Azospirillum brasilense: one gene and its partner. Each later gene encodes a partner of the first gene's protein in a complex. Links are inferred from orthologs where the notes say so. Each region holds a gene or a part of one and is shown on either strand. Other genes may lie near its edges.

Region 1 (7,166 bases):
GGTGAAGTCGTGGGCGGACAGGCCGACCATGCGTTCCGGGCTGGGCAGGCCGAAGTCGCGGCGCATCGGGCGCGACATCCAGGGATCGGCGTCGGGGTCGGGCGGCCAGGTCCCCTCGTTCAGCCCGCCGAGGATCAGCAGATCGAAATGCTGGAGGCGCGCCTCCATGGGGCCGAGGATGTAGAGGCGCGGGTGCAGGCCGAAGCGCGGGCGCACCGGACGCATCGCCATCAGCGCGTCGAGCAGCGCCGGATAGTCCTTGCCGGGAACGGCGGGGAAACCGTCCGCCGCCTCCAGCAGCTCATGGACGAAGGTCGCCGCCTCCTCGCCGTCGTCCTGCCGCCAGAGGAATTCCGACCCCGGCGCGTCGGTGCGCGAGGCCAGCGCCTCCGCGAAGGCGACGTGCGCGCGGACGAGGTCGCTGAGCGGGGCCTCGCTGAACAGCGCTTCCATGAAGGGGGCGGCGAGCGTTTCCAGGTTCTCCAGCCAGCCGAGCAGGGCAGCCTGCTGGTCCGGGTGGTCGAAGCGGTCGGCGGCCTTCAGCGCGGCGATCAGCCCGGCGAAGCCCTCCGCCGGGCGGGGGCCGCGCAGCACGGTGCGCTCCAGCGCGCGGGCGGAGCGGCGGAACTCCGCCGGATCGTGCCCGCCAGCGGCCAGCGGGTGCTTGGCGAGCGCCAGCAGGGCCAGCGGGTGGGCGCGGCTGGCGGCCAGTTCGGCGGTCAGCCGCAGATAGGTGCCGACCGCGGTGTGGACCAGTGGCTGGCCCGCCGAGTCGTTGACCGCGATGCCCCAGCGGGTCAGCGCCATGGCGACCCGGCGCGCGAGGTTGCGGTCGGGCGAGACCAGCGCCGCCGTCTTGCCCGGCGTCTCCAGCGCGTGGCGCAGCAGAAGGGCGATGACCGACGCCTCCTCCTCCGCGGTCGGCGCGTCGATGCGGGTCAGCCCGTCCAGGGCCGCGGCGTCCAGCCCGTCCAGCTCCCGCCAGCTTTCCGTGGTGGCGGCGGGGCGCATGGCCTCGGCGAGCAGGCGGGCGCGGGCGGCCCGCGGCTCCTCCGCGTCGTTCCAGCGGCGGACGGCGGCGCGGCCAACCGACAGCCGGTCGAGCAGATGGGCGAGGCCGTGTTGCGGGTGCGCCTCGTCGGCGCGGATGGCGTCCCAGCTCGCCTCGTCGGCCTCCAGGTCCAGGCCGGGCAGAACGACGGCGCCCTGCGGCAGGGCGGCGACCACCGCCAGCAGGTCGGCGGAGGCCGGGATGGAGCCGGTGGAACCGGCGGCGATGACCAGCCCCTGCGGCGGCTCCGCCCGCCAGAGCGCGGCCTGGGTCTGAAGCACGAGGTTGCGGCGCTGCGCGGGATCGGTCAGGGCGCTGGCGCCGAGGATGGCCGGCCAGTGCTCCGTGACGATCTTCAGGAACTCCAGCGTCACCTGCCAGTGCTGGGCGTAATCCTCCGGCACCAGCGAGGCCAGCCGGTCGAAGGCGACGTTTTCCGTCCACACCGCGTCGATCAGCCGCCCCAGGTCGGCGCCCAGCCGCACCGCCTGCGCGGTGGTGGCCGACACGCCGGTCGCCTGGAAGATCAGCCGGGCCAGCATCATCTGGCGCTTCAGCCCGCTGATCGGGTCCGGCAGCTCCAGCGGCACGCCGGGCAGCTCCTCCGCCGAGGTCAGGCTGAGGGAGGCGGCGTCCAGCTCGCCCAGCGGGCTCATCCGCGGCAGCAGCATCGGCTGCCCGCCGGAGCGGCGCAGGAAGGCCTCGCGCAGCGAGCGGCAGGAGCGGCGCGTCGGCAGCAGGACGGTCACCCCGGCCAGCGCCAGCGGGTCGTTCCCCACACGGTCCAGGATGCCCGCGGCGAGCTGGTCCACGAAGGACACGCCGGTGGGAATCGAATAGACCTTGGGCTCAGCCCTGCCGCTCATGCCTGCCCCGGAAGCTGTATCGTCAGACGCTCGAGGATACTAGATGTGGGGCAATGAGACCACAAAGCGTCAAGGAATACAAAAATTCTCACAAAGGGCCGGCCGGGTGGCCGGTCAGGTGGTGACCACCGACACGTCGCTCATCGACAGCATCTCCTCCGTCTCGGCCAGAGCGTCGGGGGTGCCGATGTGGAACCACAGCCCGTCATGGGCGAGGCCGAAGAGGCGCCCGGCCTCCTGCGCGCGGTCCCAGACGCGGTTGGTGGAGAAGGCGCCGTCGGGGGTGTCCTGCCCGAACAGCTCCGGCTTCACGATCTGGACGCCGGCGTAGACGAAGGGGGCGATCTCCATCTCGCCGCGCCGGGTCAGCCGGCCCAGCGGGTCCATGTGGTAATCGCCGCGCCCCTCGTAGCCCACCGCCTTGGTGGTCGCCATCAGCAGGAGGAGCGCGTCCATCTCGTCCGGGTTCCAGTGGCGGGCCAGCCGCGCCAGCGTGGGGGAGGGGCCGTCGAGCCACAGGATGTCGGCGTTGACCACATAGACCGGGTCGGTACCGAGCAGCGGCAGCGCCTTCTTCACGCCGCCGCCGGTTTCCAGCAGCGTGTCCTCCGGCGACAGGGTGATGGCCGGGCTGGTCCGTCCCGCCAGATGGGCGGCGATCATTTCGCCCTTGTAATGGCTGTTCACCACGGCGGCGGTCACGCCGGCCTCTTCCAGCCGGTCGAGCGCGTGGTCGAGCATCGGCTTGCCCATCACCGGAATCAGGGGCTTCGGGCGCTCCAGGGTCAGCGGGCGCATCCGCAGGCCCAGCCCGGCGGCCATCACCATGGCCTTGGCGGGAACGGTGGTCACAGGCGACGTCTTGGTACGGGTCTTCTTCGAGACAGGCGACATAATCAATCCGGCTCCGGAACGACAAGCTCCGCGCGGGTACCCGGCGGCAGATGACGGGCAAACCAGTCGGCGACCGGGGCCAGTTCGGGCTTGGCGAGCTGGCCTTCCAGAAGCCGCCAGACGCGCGGCAGGTGAAGGAGATAGCCGCGTCGGCGCTGCAACGCCAGACGCACGAAGATGGCGACGATGCGGGTGTGCCGGATCGCGCCCAGCACCGCGTAGGAGCGGCGGAAGGCGTCCCAGTCCCGATCCGGGAAGGCCGCCCGGTAGCGGTCGAGCAGCACGCCCTCCAGCCCGGCGGGCAGGTCGCGGCGGGCGTCCTCCAGCAGCGACACCAGATCGTAGGCGACGGGGCCGAGCCCGGCGCTCTGGTAATCGATCAGCCCGGCCGCCCGCAGACCGGGCCGGGGCAGCCGCATCACGTTGTCCACATGGTAATCGCGCAGCAGCAGCGACTGCGGCCCGGCGCAGGCTCCCGGCACCACCGCGTTCCACGCCGCGTCGAAGTCGGACCGCGCCTTGTCGGACAGCGGTTTTCCGGTCGCCGCAGGCATGTAGACGTCGGCGAACAGCGCCACCTGCTGCGTGAACAGGGCCGCGTCGTAGAGCGGCAGATTCAGGCGGGCCGCCTCCTCCACCGGGAGGCGGCGGTGCAGCTCGATCAGAACGTCGGTCGCCAGTTCGTAGAGCGGGCGCGGCTCCTTCCCGGCGTTCAGCAGGCGGGTCAGGGTGCCGTCGCCGAAATCCTCCTGGATGGCCAGCCCCGCCTCGACCTCCGCCGCCAGGATGGCGGGAACGGAGAAGCCCAGCCGGTCCAGGGTGGCGCCGATGGCGATGAAGGGCACCAGATCCTCCGCCGGGACGGGGGTGTCGACCAGGATCAGCGTCCCGCCGTCCGGAGTCGTCAGCCGCTCGTAGCGGCGTGCCGAGGCGTCGCCGGCCAGCGGCTCGCGTTTGGCGCCCTCCAGCCCGTGGCGGGCGAGGAAGGCGGCGATCTGCGACGCGCGGTCGGTCACGGCCGCTCCATTCCGGTGAGGTCAAGGGTGTGCAAGCGCGATTCCCAGGCGCCGTGGCCGGTCAGGGTGGCGCGGCGCTCGGTCGGCCCGGCGAAGCTCATCGCGACGTCGAGGCGGTCGGCGGGCAGCAGCGGCCCCAGCCGGTCCGGCCATTCCACCAGCAGGACGGCCTCGGCGCGGGCCTCGTCCCAGCCCAGTTCGGTCACCTCGTCGGGGCCGGACAGGCGGTAGAGGTCGAAATGCCAGACCGGACCGATGTCGGTGTCGTAGGTCTGGACCAGCGTGAAGGTGGGGGACGGCACCTCGGCGTCCTCCTCCGTCACGGCGCGGATCAGGGCGCGGCACAGGGCGGACTTGCCGGCGCCCAGGTCGCCGCGCAGGGCCACGAGGTCGCCGGGCGCCAGCGCCGCGGCCAAGCGGCGGGCCAGCGCGGCGGTCGCCTCCTCGCTCGGCAGCGCAACGGCGCGCGTGTTCGGGGTGGAATTGGTCTGGATCATGTCACGGGATGCGGTCAAATCAACGGCGGCAATCAACGTCGCGAGGCGGCCTTGCGCGGCACCGGGCCGGGGGAGGAGGAGGGACCGGGCGCGGGCTCCGCCGCTTCGATGCGGCCCTCCACCAGACGCGGGGGCTTCTTGAAGTTCATGGTGATCATCAGCGTCAGGGCGCCGTTGATCAGGTACAGCATCTTGTCGGACTCGACGGGCAGGGGGATCTTGCGCCCCATGCAGTAGGACACCAGCGCCGCCGCGACCTCGGACTCGTGCAGGGTCATCGTCCGGTCGTCGCCCTCGTCCCCGGTGACCTGGATCAGCGTCTCCACCCCGCCGCCGCCGGGCTGGCCGGGGCGGTAGGTGACCTTGCCGACCGTGCCGCTGGGCAGCGGCTCCTTCATCCGGCGGCGGCGGTCGAGCACGGCCTTCACCACCTCCTGGTCGGTGAACACGAGGCAGCGCAGCTCCTTCATCGCCAGTCCTTCATTGCGGCCGCTCCGGCACGGGGAAAACGCGCAAATCCTACCCCACCGCGACCGCGCGCCCCGAAGGAAATCGGCGGGACTGCACCCATTTTGCGCGCGCCGTTCGCCCTCCCCGTGCAGGGCGGGGTTGACCGGGCGCGCGAAACCGGACAATTGAAGGCGTCATCGTTCCCCCCGTTTGCACAAGGCAGCGCGTCCCATGTCGCACACCGTCCATCGCACCGACGTCGTCATCGTCGGCGCCGGCCCCGTCGGTCTCTTCGCCGTGTTCGAATGCGGCATGCTGAAGATGCGATGCCATGTGGTGGACGCGCTGGACATGGTGGGCGGGCAGTGCACCGCGCTGTACCCGGAAAAGCCGATCTACGACATCCCGGCCCACCCGGCCATCGAGGCCGCCGACCTGATCGACCGGCTGGCGGAGCAGGCCGCCCCCTTCAACCCGACCTATCATCTGGGCCAGCAGGTCGAGAAGCTGACCCGGACGGAGGAAGGGCGCTGGCTGGTGGAGACCAGCATCGGCACCCGCATCGACACCCAGGCGGTGATCATCGCCGCCGGCTGCGGCGCCTTCGGCCCCAACCGCCCGCCGCTGGACGGGCTGGAGCAGTATGAGGGCACGTCGGTCTTCTACATGGTCCGCCGCAAGCAGGATTTCGCCGGCAAGCGCGTGGTGATCGCCGGCGGCGGCGATTCCGCCGTGGACTGGACGCTGTCGCTGGCCGACGTGGCGGAGAAGGTCTACGTCGTCCACCGTCGGCCCAAGTTCCGCGCCGCCCCGGAAAGCGTCGCCCGCATGGACGCGCTGGTCCGCGAGGGCAAGGTTGAGATGGTGGTGCCCTACCAGCTCTCCGGTCTGGTGGGCGAGAACGGCCAGCTCTCCGCCGTGCGCGTCGCCACGCTGGACGGCGAGGAGAAGGACCTGCCGGCCGACGCGCTGCTCGCCTTCTTCGGCCTGTCGATGAATCTGGGGCCGATCGCCGAGTGGGGCCTGAACCTGGAGCGCAGCCACATCGGCGTCAGCCTGCCCGGCTGCGCCACCAGCGCCCCCGGCGTCTACGCCATCGGCGACATCGCCACCTACCCCGGCAAGCTGAAGCTGATCCTCTGCGGCTTTTCCGAGGCGGCGCAGGCGGCCCACGCCATCCACCCGCTGGTCCATCCGGGCGAGGCGCTGCACTTCGAATATTCGACCTCCAAGGGCGTTCCCGGCGCCGAGTAAGAACGGAAACGGGCCGCCGGGGAACCGGCGGCCCGCTCCGTCAACGGCTGACGGGAGGCAGGACAGGGTGACATTTGAAGTCCCCTCTCCCCTCCGGGGAGAGGGTTAGGGTGAGGGGGTTGTGCTTTTGCCGGACCTGCCGCCAAGCACAACCCCCTCACCGGCCCTCCGGGCCACCCTCTCCCCAGGGGGGAGAGGGTTATAGAGGCCGAATGCGACAGCCCTGGAGGCAGGGAGATCAGCCGCCGCGGGGGCCCTTGTCGGGACCCGGGCCGGGGCCATGGCCGGGGCCGTGATGGCGCGGGCCGGGACCGCCCATGCCGGCGCCCATCATCCCGTGACCGGCGCGGTCGAGGAAGCGGTCGGCCTGCTTCTGCTGGTCCGGGGTGAGCTGGGCGTAGAGGTCGGTCGCCGCCGGGCGCACCTGCTGGAGCTGGGCGAGGCGGGCCGACATCATGGCCTCCATCCGCTCAAGCCGGGCCGGCGCCGCGGCGGGCATCGGCTGGTCCTTGTACTTGGCGCAGAGGTCCTGGGTGGGCTTCTGGCTCGCCTTCGCGGCGTCGGCGAACTTGGTCCAGGCGGCGCGCTGCTGGTCGGTGATGTTCAGCTTCTTCTCGGCGTAGGCCAGCATGCCGGCCAGCCGGGCGTCCTGATCCTCGCACATCCGGGAGAAATGCCGGCCGCCGTCCGGACCGGGGCCAGGGCCGGCGCCGGGACCCGGCTGCTGCTGGGCGAAGACCGGCACGGCGAGGCCGAGGCCGAGAACCAGCGCGGCGGTGGTCATCATAGCGCGTTTCATGGGGATGCTCCTTGTTATCGACGGGGTCTTGCGTTCCCGATGACCCCGATGATGGGCCGGCAACGTATCCGGTTGATGTCCGGCCTTCCGTGAATTGGTAACGCTGTGTAACAGCCGGCCTCCCCGTAACGTGGCGTTACACATTTCTTCTTCACCCCGGCGCCCGCGCGTCGGATCATGCGTTCCATGGACCGCACACCTCACCTGCTGGTGGTCGACGACGACCGCGAAATCCGCACCCTCCTGTCGCAGTTCCTGACGCGGCACGGCTTCCGCGTGACCGGGGCCAAGGACGGGGTGGAGATGATGCGCACGCTGGACACCGCGCGCGTGGACCTG
Region 2 (4,411 bases), 490 kb from region 1 along the record:
CGGCGTCCCCGCCGGCAGCGCGGCGGCGGCCGCCTCGCTCATCAGGGCGTGGCTGTCCAGCTCGATCCCCTTGGCGCAGATGACCAGCGGGGTGCCCGGTTGCAGATGGGCGGCGAGGCCGGCGCAGGCGCTGCGCAGATGCTGGGCCGGCGTGACGAGCAGGATGGCGTCGCAGGCGGCGGCCTCGCCCAGATCGCCGGTCGCGCGCAGCGCGGCGGGCAAGGCCACCCCCGGCAGATAGTCGCGGTTCTCCCGCGCGGCGTTGACCGATTCGACCACCGCCGGCTCGCGCGCCCACAGCAGGGCCTCCCGCCCGGCGCGCAGGGCGGCCAAGGCCAGCGCCGTGCCCCAGGCCCCGCCGCCGATCACGCCGATGCGCCGGAAGTCCGTTGCCGCCATGGATGCCCCCCGATTTTAAGATGTATCCTGAAGGTTTTGCCCGCCTGTTTAGGCGGAGCGCTCTCCGTCCGCAACCCGGACGGTCACGCCTCCGGCGTCAGCAGAAGCTTCATCCCGACATGGCTCGCCCGGAAGCCCAGCCGCTCGTAGAAACGGTGGGCGTCGGTGCGCCGGGTCTGGCTGGTCAGCTGCACCATCACGCAGCCTTCGGCGCGGGCCAGCGCGATGGCGTGCCGCATCATGGCGCTGCCGATTCCCTGGCCGCGCAGCGCGCCGTCCACCTTCACCGCCTCCACCGTCGCCCGCGCCGCGCCACGGCGGGCCAGCCCGTGGGTGACGGTGAACTGGAAGCAGCCGACGATCCGCCCCTCCAACTCCGCCAGCACGATGGAATTGCCCGGCTGGGCCGCCATGCGGTCGAAGGCGTCCCAGTAGAGCGGGTCGAGCGGCTCGCTGTAGACGTCGCCGCCGGTGGACAGGGCGTCGTCGGCGGTCAGCCGGACGATCTCCGGCACGTCGTCGCGCCCGGCGGTGCGGAAGGTCAGGGTCACGACGGCATCATCCTCACGCCTTCACGCCGGAGCCGACCCCGGCCTTGCCGATGGCCGGCTTCGCGGTGGGATCGAGCGGCCAGCGCGGGCGCGGCGCGAAGTCCAGCGGGTCGGTCTGGCCCAGCCGCAAGCGCTCGATCCCCGCCCAGGCGATCATCGCCGCGTTGTCGGTGCACAGCCGCAGCGGCGGCGCCACAAAGGGCATGCCCTCGCGGTCGGCCAGCGTCTGCAGGCGGGCGCGCAGCGTCTTGTTGGCCGCCACGCCGCCGGCCACCACCAGGGCGCCGCCCTGCGGGTGCATCTCCTTGAACCGGCGCATGGCGCGGGCGCAGCGGTCGGCCATCACCTCGGCCACCGTGGTCTGGAAGGCGGCGGCCAGATCGGCCCGGTCTTCCGGCGACAGGGGCGTCCCCAGCTCCTCGACATGGCGCCGCACCGCGGTCTTCAGGCCGGAGAAGGAGAAGTCGCAGCCGGGGCGCCCGACCATCGGGCGCGGCAGGTCGAAGCGGCCCGGATTCGTCGCCAGCGCCGCCGCCTTCTCCAGAAGCGGCCCGCCGGGATAGCCGAGGCCGAGCAGCTTGGCCGTCTTGTCGAACGCCTCGCCCACCGCGTCGTCGATGGTGGTGCCGAGCCGCCGGTATTGCCCCACCCCCTCGACCACCAGGAGCTGGCAATGCCCGCCGGACACCAGCAGCAGCAGGTAGGGGAAGGGCACGTCGTCGGTCAGCCGGGCGGTCAGCGCGTGGCCTTCCAGATGGTTCACCGCGACGAAGGGCAGACCGCGCGCCGCGGCGATGGCCTTGGCGGTCATCACCCCGACGATCACCCCGCCGATCAGCCCCGGCCCGCCGGTCGCCGCCACGGCGTCGATGTCGGCGAAGCCCAGCTTGGACTCCGCCATGGCGCGGCGGATCAGCCCGTCCAGATGCTCCAGATGGGCGCGCGCGGCGATCTCCGGCACCACCCCGCCGTAGGGCGTGTGGTCGTCCAGCTGCGAGAGCACCACGTCGGCGCGGATCTCCCGCGCGTCGGTCACGATGGCCGCCGCCGTCTCGTCGCAGCTCGTTTCGATTCCAAGAACGATCATGATGGCCGTCAAACTAGCCGTCTCCACCGCTCTGGTATAGGGTCTTGGCCCGGATTCTTCAGGGTTTTCCCTTTCCATGAACAAGGACGTCCCCGACGACGACGCCAGCATCGTCTATTACGACGGCGATTACCCGTCGCTGGAGATCGGCGAGGCGCGGGCCGAGCACGCGGCGACGCTGGCCCGGCTCGGCATCCTCGGCGACGTGCCCTTCTACAAGGAGCGCGCGGCGGCGACCGGCGGCCCGGTTCTGGAGATCGGCTGCGGCACCGGCCGTCTGACCATCCCGCTGGCCCGCGCCGGGCACACGGTGTGGGCGGTGGACGTCTCCGCCGCCATGCTCGACCAGCTCCGCGCCAAGCTGGCGCGCGAGGCGCCGGAGGTGCGGGACCGCGTCCACATGGTGCGGCAGGACGCCGCGGCGCTCGACCTGCCGGTGCGGGATTTCCGGCTGGCGGTCATCCCCTTCAACGTGCTGATGCTCATTCCCGACCTGACGGCGGAGCGCCGCACGCTGGCCGCCGCCGCCGCCCATCTGGCGCCGGGCGGCGCGCTGGCGCTGGACGTGATGAACCCGCTGACCATGCCGATGGACGCCGAGACGAAGCCCAGCCCGTCGGAACCGCGGCGCAACCCGCACAGCGGCAACCGCTACATCCGCAACAGCCTGGCCACCCGCCTGGACGAGCGGCAGTGCCAGCGCATCCACGGCTGGTACGACGAGCTGCTGGCGGACGGCAAGATCGCGGTGACCGAGTACGGCTTCACCTGGCGGATGATCTTCCGCTACGAGCTGGAGCTGATGCTGGAAGCCGCCGGATTCGCCGTGGAGCGGCTGGCCGGCGATTTCGAGGACGCGCCCTGGACGGTGGACAGCCGCCGCATGGTGGTCACGGCGCGGCGCGCGCAATGAGATGCGCGCCGTGAGATGCGCGGCAAAGTCTTTCACCAAAGAGTAGCAGGCCCGTCACCAGGGCTTGCAAACCGCGGCGGATCGCCTAGAACACTGCCCCCATGACCCAACCGCTCCGCATCGGCACGCGCGGCAGCCCGCTGGCGCTGGCGCAGGCCCACGAGACCCGCGACCGGCTGATCGCGGCGCACCCGCATCTGGCCGCCCCCGGCGCCATCGAGATCGTCGTCTTCAAGACGACCGGCGACCGCATCCTGGACCGCACGCTGGCCGAGGCCGGCGGCAAGGGCCTGTTCACCAAGGAACTGGAGGACGCGCTGCTCGACGGCCGCGCCGACCTCGCCGTCCATTCGATGAAGGACGTGCCGACCTGGATGCCGGACGGGCTGGAGATCTCCACGCTCCTGCCGCGCGAGGACACGCGCGACGCCTTCTTCTCGCGCGGCGGCCACACGGTGGACACGCTGCCCGCCGGCTCCGTCGTCGGCACCGCCGGCCTGCGCCGTCAGGCCCAGATCCTGGAGCGGCGGCCCGACCTGACGGTCGTCCCCTTCCGAGGCAACGTGCAGAGCCGCCTCGCCAAGCTGGAGGCCGGGGAGGTCGACGCCACCCTGCTGGCGCTCGCCGGGCTGCGCCGGCTCGGCCTGACCGACCGCATCACCGCCGTGCTGGAGCATGAGGAGATGCTGCCCGCCGTCGCCCAGGGCGCCATCGGCATCGAAATCCGCAGCGCCGACGACGCCACCCGCGCCCTGCTCGCCCCGCTGAACTGCGCCGCCACCACGGCCCGCGTGACGGCGGAGCGCGCGCTCCTCGCCATGCTCGACGGCTCCTGCCGCACCCCCATCGCCGGACTGGCCACGCTGGACGGCGACCGGCTGCACCTGAAGGCCAAGGTGCTGTCCAACGACGGCCGGCAGGTCTTCCGGGCGGAGCGCAGCGGCAACGCAAGCGATGCCGCCGCCATCGGCGCCGACGCCGGGGCGGAGATCAAGGCGGTCCTGCCGCCCGACTTCTTCAAGAGCTGACGGCGGCCGGCGATGGCGGCCCCCCACCTTCTGGTTACCCGTCCGGCGGAGGATTCCGAGCCGCTGGCGGCCCGTCTGCGCGCGCTGGGATTCGCCGTGTCGGCGGAGCCGATGCTGGAGATCCGCTGGCTGGACGGGCCGGAGCCGGACGTCGGAAACGTACAGGCCCTTCTCTTCACCAGCGCAAACGGCGTACGGGGCTACACCAGACGTACAAGCCGGCTTGACCGTCCGGTCTATGCGGTCGGCGACGCCACCGCGACCGCCGCCCGCGCGGCCGGTTTCACGCAGGTCGAAAGCGCGTCCGGCGACGTGTACGCGCTGGCCGATCTGGTGCGCCGACGCTGCACCGCAGCGGCGGGTCCGCTACTTCATGTCGCAGGAACCAAGCTGGCCGGCGACCTGTCGGCGCTGCTGGGGGAGGCCGGATTTT

The links. Proteins that work in one complex are often made in the same cells at the same time.
Region 2: the proteins of tsaE (region 1) and tsaD are in contact, whole or in part, in a crystal structure (PDB 6N9A), measured with the Thermotoga maritima proteins. The link is inferred for Azospirillum brasilense from one-to-one orthologs. Residues at the interface, in WP_004082108.1 of Thermotoga maritima: Leu37, Gly38, Lys46, Lys57, Val59, Lys60, Ser61, Thr63, Phe64, Thr65, Leu66, Met67, Val69, Pro71, Tyr82, Arg83, Leu84, Asp86, Asp88, Phe89, Asp93, Ile128, Asp130, Glu131, Arg134; in WP_004082750.1 of Thermotoga maritima: Cys10, Asp11, Arg49, His50, Leu82, Gly84, Gly135, Gly136, Glu154, Thr155, Leu156, Asp157, Asp158, Ser159, Glu162, Asp165, Lys166, Arg169, Leu170, Tyr175, Lys213, Thr214, Leu217, Tyr218, Gln221, Arg222, Asn324.

What each region holds. Positions count from the first base shown.
Region 1 is NZ_CP032345.1:1,390,776-1,397,941, reverse strand. Bases 2,575-5,271 are described here. They hold tsaE (tRNA (adenosine(37)-N6)-threonylcarbamoyltransferase complex ATPase subunit type 1 TsaE), read right to left. Parts: upstream 4,325-5,271; coding sequence 3,824-4,324; downstream 2,575-3,823. Other genes in these bases: D3869_RS06800 (NAD(P)/FAD-dependent oxidoreductase), read left to right, coding at 5,006-5,271; D3869_RS06805 (hypothetical protein), read right to left, coding at 4,357-4,794; D3869_RS06815 (aminoglycoside phosphotransferase family protein), read right to left, coding at 2,814-3,827; D3869_RS06820 (nucleotidyltransferase family protein), read right to left, coding at 2,575-2,811. Outside these bases: double-strand break repair protein AddB, read right to left, coding at 1-1,917; more of D3869_RS06820, read right to left, coding at 2,032-2,574; more of D3869_RS06800, read left to right, coding at 5,272-6,028; D3869_RS06795 (Spy/CpxP family protein refolding chaperone), read right to left, coding at 6,267-6,827; D3869_RS06790 (response regulator), read left to right, coding at 7,014-7,166. UniProt on the Escherichia coli protein: Required for the formation of a threonylcarbamoyl group on adenosine at position 37 (t(6)A37) in tRNAs that read codons beginning with adenine.
Region 2 is NZ_CP032345.1:1,884,545-1,888,955, reverse strand. Bases 1-2,769 are described here. They hold tsaD (tRNA (adenosine(37)-N6)-threonylcarbamoyltransferase complex transferase subunit TsaD), read right to left. Parts: upstream 2,038-2,769; coding sequence 964-2,037; downstream 1-963. Other genes in these bases: D3869_RS09120 (class I SAM-dependent methyltransferase), read left to right, coding at 2,114-2,769; D3869_RS09130 (GNAT family N-acetyltransferase), read right to left, coding at 483-950; D3869_RS09135 (NAD(P)H-dependent glycerol-3-phosphate dehydrogenase), read right to left, coding at 1-399. Also shown: more of D3869_RS09120, read left to right, coding at 2,770-2,950; hemC (hydroxymethylbilane synthase), read left to right, coding at 3,052-3,978; D3869_RS09110 (uroporphyrinogen-III synthase), read left to right, coding at 3,991-4,411.